2 regions of the Caproiciproducens puteiluti genome follow, and region 2 is predicted to be linked to the other one. Evidence: riboswitches for the same ligand, from Rfam matches in the RefSeq annotation. Region 2 holds a riboswitch; the other holds the start of a gene.
The links. A riboswitch is a leader RNA that binds a small molecule or an ion and turns the genes downstream of it on or off. The one in region 2 is predicted to bind nickel and cobalt.

Region 1: it holds a riboswitch for nickel and cobalt, as region 2 does, so the genes downstream of both, ACRQU7_RS10780 (cation-translocating P-type ATPase) here and ACRQU7_RS02025 (cation-translocating P-type ATPase) in region 2, are expected to answer to the same signal.

What each region holds. Positions count from the first base shown of each region.
Region 1 covers NZ_CP194790.1:2,210,139-2,213,559, forward strand. Annotated here, with positions in the region: gene ACRQU7_RS10780 (cation-translocating P-type ATPase) at 1-1,757, opposite strand, end outside; NiCo riboswitch at 1,864-1,954, opposite strand; gene ACRQU7_RS10785 (DedA family protein) at 2,078-2,689, opposite strand; gene ACRQU7_RS10790 (phosphatase PAP2 family protein) at 2,703-3,329, opposite strand; gene ACRQU7_RS10795 (zinc ribbon domain-containing protein) at 3,337-3,421, opposite strand, start outside.
Region 2 covers NZ_CP194790.1:408,095-411,515, forward strand. Annotated here, with positions in the region: gene ACRQU7_RS02025 (cation-translocating P-type ATPase) at 1-2,177, opposite strand, end outside; NiCo riboswitch at 2,291-2,395, opposite strand; gene ACRQU7_RS02030 (methionyl aminopeptidase) at 2,670-3,421, opposite strand, start outside.

The DNA of each region.
Region 1 (3,421 bases), 1.8 Mb from region 2:
TATTTGAGCGCGGGGGCGTCGTTGACCCCGTCGCCCGTCATTGCCACGATCTCACCGTTTGCCTTGAAAGCCTTCACGATGCGCATCTTATGCTCCGGGACGACGCGGGAAAAAATGCTGACGGAACGGACACGTCTCTGAAGTTCCTCATCCGTCATCCGGTCGATCTCGCCGCCAGTGACGGATTTCCCGCATGGCATGCCGATCTGCTTCGCGATCGCGCCTGCCGTGATGCCGTTGTCGCCCGTAATCATCACAACGCGGACGCCTGCCTTCCTGCAGCGGAGGATATCCGCTTTTACGGATTCCCTCGGAGGATCCGCAAGGCCAACCAATCCGCAGAACTGAAGGCGGCACTGGGCCAAAGAAGCGGGAACTTCGCCCGCCGTTCCAACGTCCATTCTGCCAACCGCGATCACGCGGAGCCCGCGTGCCGCCATATCGGCGGCTTTTTCCTGCGCTTTGTCCCGTTCGTCCGAATTGAGATTACATAAAGCGAGGACCTTTTCCGGCGAGCCTTTCGCGGCGATCAGGATTTCATTGCCGCGCCGCCAGACATGGCCCATCATTTTTGCCTCATGAGTGAAGGAATATTCCCGAATCAGCTTGCCGCCGAACAGGAAATCCCTGGACAGGCCCCTGCCTTCACAATACGAAATCATGGCCTTTTCCATAGGGTCATATGCGTCCGGTTCGCAGGCCATCCCCATGACCGCGCAGAGGTCCCGCTCTTTGTTTTCCTCTGTCCACGTATCGCATACGGTCATCTGATTCATCGTAATGGTGCCGGTCTTATCAACGCAAAGAACCGACACGGCGCCGAGCGTTTCCACGGAAGCCAGCCTGCGCATAAGCGAATGCCTTTTTGCAAGCCGCCATGCGCCCATGGAAAGGAAGACTGTTAAAATAACCGGGAACTCTTCCGGGATCATGGCCATGGCGAGCGTGACGCCGGAAAGGATGCTTTCGATCAGCCTGTCGGTAAATTGGTGGTCCGGGATATTCAGCCAGGTGAAACAGCCTACCAATACAAACAGGACCGCCGCAATAACCGCGCAAAGCTTCACGAGCCCGCGGGTCTGCCTCTGAAGCGGCGACGGGGCTTCCGGTGCGCCGACGACATTTGTACCGATTTTCCCGAACTCGGTGGCTTTGCCGATTTGATCCACGCGGACCAGCGCGCTTCCCTGCGTCACAAGAGTCCCCGCGTAGCAGTGGTCGCGCCGCCAGTGCCCGCCGTCTGCATCGGCGGTCCCGAGCGCGACCTTCCAAACGCCTTCCGCTTCGCCCGTCATGGACGACTCGTCGACGCACAAATCGTTCGCCTGAAGGATCTCCCCGTCCGCCGGGATCTTGTCGCCTTCGGCAATTAGCATGATATCCTCCGGGACAAGATCGGCGCTGTCGATCCGCCGCTCCGCTCCGTCCCGCAGCACCGTAATGCGCGGCGCCGCGAGATCCTTTAAGGCGTTCAGAGTCTTGTCGGTTTTCCAGCTCTGAATCACATCGATACTGATCATACCCGATACAAAGATCAGCATAACAACTCCGTCGCGCGGCTCACCCAGCAAAAAATAGATGACCGCCGTCACGATGAGCAGCAAAAACATAGGTTCCGACAAGGCTTTCAAAATCTCTTGAAGAACATTCTTTTTCTTTTTCGGAATCAATTCGTTCCTGCCGAATCGCTTTTGACGTTGCACGGCTTCCGCCGTTGTCAGGCCGGTTGGATTTATGGTTTTCTTTCGTTCTGTCATAAAAGTTACCTCCATCATGCTTCTCAGCATTTATGCGACAGCTCTATGGCATTGCAAAGATACAGCTGCAGCCTCAAAAGGGTACAAAAATACCTGTGAGACAACATACTGTCCCACAGGTTCTGATCAACCTGTTGCCGCGAGGCCCAGCCCCATAAACCCAATATCGGGTTTATCGCCTGCTCAGTTTGTACTGTAGATCAAATGCAGCGCAAAGAGATGAAAGATATTCTATCATATTCATTTACTCACGTCAAGTGATTAAAAACAAAAATATAAGATTCCTATCATGAATTTTATGGCGGATCCTGAGAGAAAACCTATTTTTGATTTTTCCTTTTTTTAGAAATCCAAACAACAAAACCGACCCCTCCGACCGCCATCACGGCGAGAGCAATGTAGGTATAGAGATTCATGGATTGGCTGACGCGTTCCCAGCCGGCTCCGGCAAAAGCGCCCAGCAGCACCAGAACCACATTCCAAATTGCGGAGCCGAGGATAGTGTACAAAAGGAACCTGCCTCTGCGCATCCGCGCCATCCCCGCAGGGATGGAGATGAGGCTTCGGACTAATGGAATAAACCGGCAAAAAAAGACGGTGGAGGCACCGCGCCGATTAAACCAGTTATCCGCCCGTTCCACATCCCCTTTTTTCAGCCCGAGGACATGTCCCCATTTCCCGATGAACCTGTCCATTTTCTCGGCCGGAAGCAGCCGTCCGACGCCGTAAAGGACGATTGCCCCGGCCACCGACCCGATGGTGGCGGACAAGGTGACGATCCAGATGTTCATGCTGGTGTAAGTGGTCATGAAGCCGCCGAAAGTCAGGATCAGCTCGGACGGAATGGGAGGAAACAGGTTCTCGATTGCGATCAGCAGTGCTATCCCCACGTATCCGTACTGGTTCATAATATGGATGACCCATTCCTGCATTTTGAACTTCCTTTCAAAAATCCGAGTTTTTAATCTTTGCTTGTCTGCCGTTCCAAAGCGAGTAAACCAGCAGGGATATGGCGGCCCCGAACAGCCAGCCGCCCAGAACGTCGCTCGCATAGTGGACGCCCAGATAGACTCGGCTGAATCCGATCAGGCCCGCCAAGGCGATGCACAGGGAAGAAAGAAATAGTTTTCGGGAAAAACTTCCAAGATACCGGATGATCATCAAGATCAGCATGACATAGAGCGACGCGTTGATCATCGCATGGCCGCTGGGAAAGCTGTAGCCCGTTTCGCTGATCAGCCGGAGGACATTCGGGCGTCCCCTCGCGAAAATCTGCTTCAGGAGGACGTTGAACACACCGGACATTATCACTACCGCCGAAGTAGGCAGTGCGATGGTTCTCCTCGTTTTTGGTGCGAGAAACAGTGACAGGCAGAACACAATTACAGTAATTGGATCGCCGAGATGGGTGATCACCTTCATCATTGCAGTCAAAACGGGGGACATATTTTCCACTGCTTCCCCATAAAACCATCCTTCAAAGCGAATAGTGATTCCGGCATAGATACATACAGCGAGCATCGCAAATAAAATGACCGGCATCACCACAAGCCATATGATGCGTTTATTCATCCCGTCCCTACTCTCCTCCATCCAGTGCGCTGCCGCAGTGTTTGCAGTACCGGTCGTCTTCGCTCCCCGGCATATGGCACCGAGGACATATT
Region 2 (3,421 bases):
CCAAAGGAGGCCGCAAAAATGATAAGTCCCTGCAAAATGCTTTTGGCTAGAGTTTTTGCGGTCAACAGTTTTTCCTTTGGATCTCGAGGGCTTCGCTCCATAATGTCTGCTTCGGCAGGCTGACGCTCTAGTACAATCGAGCAGGTAGGGTCAATGAGTAGCTCGAGCAGAACAACGTGGAGAGGAAGTAAAAGCAGTGCTGAGGGGGCAATGCCAAGGATTGGTGCAAGTAAGGAGGCAAAGGCAATGGGAATATGAATGGTGAACACATAGCCCACAGCCTTGCGAATGTTATCATAAATACGGCGACCGTCTTTTACCGTTTCTACAATAGTAGTAAAATTGTCGTCCATTAGAATGAGATCTGCTGCTTCACGGGAAACTTCACTGCCGCGTTTACCCATTGCAATGCCAATATCGGCATATTTGAGAGCGGGTGCATCATTCACGCCATCACCGGTCATCGCGACAATTTCACCGTTATCTTTGAATGCTTTTACAATACGCATTTTATGTTCAGGAATGACACGAGAAAAAATGCTGACATCCTTCACTTTTTCACGCAGTTCTTCATCGGTCATTTCGCTTAGCATATCGCCTGTAATGATATGGTCGCTGTTTTGCATACCGATTTTCTTTGCGATAGACGCGGCGGTGATGCCATTATCACCTGTAATCATAACAACACGAATACCCGCTTTATTGCAAACGGCGATGTCTGCTTTTACACCTTCACGGGGTGGGTCGGCAAGCCCGATCAGTCCGCAAAGCGTTAAATGGCAGTCTGTGATCTGTGCAGGAATTTCTGCTTCACTTTGTAGCTTTGCAGTGGCAACTGCAATTACACGCAAACCTTGTTTGGACATTTCGGTGATCTTCTGTTCTGCTGTTTGTTTTTCTAAATCTGTAAGCTTACAAATAGTTAAGATACGCTCAGGGGACCCTTTTGCGGCAACGGTAATTCCGTCATCTCTGCGCCAAATATGCCCCATCATCTTCAACTCATTTGTAAAGGCATATTCGCTGATTAGTTCTCCAGCAAAAAGATCTTCCTTTAAAATTCCAAGGGTTTCGCAATGCTTGAGCATTGCCTTTTCCATTGGGTCATAGGCATCGGTCTCGCAGCCCATACCCATTACTTCACAAAGTGCTATGGTGTTGCCATCAGTAGCCCACGTATCCTGCACGGTCATCTGATTCATCGTGATGGTACCTGTTTTATCTACGCATAGCACAGATACGGCGCCAAGCGTTTCCACTGAAGGCAACTTGCGCACCAGTGACTGCTTTTTGGCAAGTCGCCAAGCTCCCATTGATAAAAATACCGTGAGGATGACAGGAAACTCTTCTGGAATCATTGCCATGGCAAGGGTGATGCCCGACAAAATGCTTTCAATCAGCCTGTCGCCAAAGCTGTGGTCAGGAATATTTAGCCATGTGAATATTCCTACAAGGGCAAACAAGACTGCAGCAATTCCTGCGCATAGTTTAACAAGACTTCCGGTTTGCTTTTGTAGGGGTGTGGGTTCCTCTGGTGCAGATGCAACATTAGCACCGATTTTTCCATATTCGGTGCTGCCACCAATTTTATCTACCAGTACCGTTGCTGTGCCCTGTGTAACCAGCGTGCCAGCATAACAATAATCACGCCGCCAATAGTCGCTTGTTGAATCTGCACTCTCAGTGTTGATTTTCCACACACCTTCCGCTTCGCCGGTCAACGAAGATTCATCGACACACAGGTCGTTACATTTTATTATAATGCCGTCTGCCGGGATTTTAACCCCCTCATAAATCATCATTAAGTCGCTGGGCACAAGGTCAGCACTTGCAATGGTCTGCTCCTTGCCATCACGAATAACAGTGACATGCGGGGCAGATAAATCTTTCAGGGCATTTAGGGCTTTATCGGTTTTCCATTCTTGAATTACATCAATGCTAATGATGCCCACCACAAAAATGAGCATAATCGCACCATCCCTGGATTCTCCCAGAATAAAATAAATGGTCGCAGCAACAATGAGCAGTAAGAACATTGGTTCGCAGATAATATGCAGGATTTTTTTGAAAAAGCTTTCTTTTTTCCGTGCGGTCAATTCATTCTTACCATATTGCTCCTGCAATCGTTTTGCTTCGGTGGCGGTTAAGCCAGCCATGTTTTGCTTTTTGTCTGTCATAAAAGTTACCTCCGTTTTAGCCTTTCGGCAGTCGTTTGATAGCTCTATGGCACTCCATTTCGGGGTCATGTGTTCCATCAGGGTATAAAAAATAGCACACCTATGGAACATACTACTGTCCCACAGATGTGCTCAAATTGCAATCTGTTGCCGCTCATTGGGCGGCCCGGCCCCATGACCTTTACAAAAAGGTTCATCGCCTGCTCAGTTTGTACTGTTGATCTCGCATTCATGCTGAATGTAATGCAGTGCAAAGAGATTCTATATATTATATGCAAGATTGCAATCATTGTCAACCAGAATATTATAGAAGATGTAAGGAGAATTAAAATGAAAACAAAAATCCGTTCACCGTCTTTATGCAAGGATTGTCTGGACTATTCTTGGCATGTAGTAATAATGAGTAGGTCCAGTTCTGCAAGGAGCTGGGTCTGCTCATTTAGGTTCTCATTATGCTCATAATAAGAAATTCTGGTTATTCCTAACTGTTCATTAATATGCCAACACCTCATAACCAGTTTCGGTTACTAACACCTGTTTTTCCCATTGCGCAGAAGGCTTCCCATCAGCAGTGCGAATAGTCCAATTATCGCATTTATCTGTTACTATATTGGATTTTCCCATATTTATCATAGGCTCTACAGTAAAAACAAGTCCTGGGACTAAGAGCATTCCTGTTCCTTGCTTTGTCACATAACCGACCCAAGGATCTTCATGAAATTGTAGACCAATACCGTGGCCTCCGATTTCTCGAACGACAGAATATCCATTTTCCCTTGCATGGTCTTGAACAGCTTGCCCAACATCACCAAGAAATCCCCACGGTTTTACCTGTTCAATGCCCAGCTCCACACACTCTTTCGCAACATCAACCAGTTTTTGTTTCTCAGCGGAAACAGCACCAATGCAAAACATGCGTGAAGAATCTGAAAAAAATCCGTTATAAATTGTAGACACATCAATATTTACAATATCGCCGTTTCGCAGGAATATACGATCAGAGGGGATACCATGACATACAACATCATTAATTGAGATACACACGCTCTTAGGGTATCCGTCAAAATTGAGTGTTGCTGGAACGCCTCCCAGTTCCTTGGTTTTTTCGAAGATAAGCCGGTCAAGCTCTTCCGTGGTGATTCCATCAACCGCATAATTTGCAATGAAATCCAGTAAAGCGATGTTTCGTTTGCTGCTTTCCCGAATACCTTCAATCTGTTGTTTTGTTTTAAGCAATTTTCGAT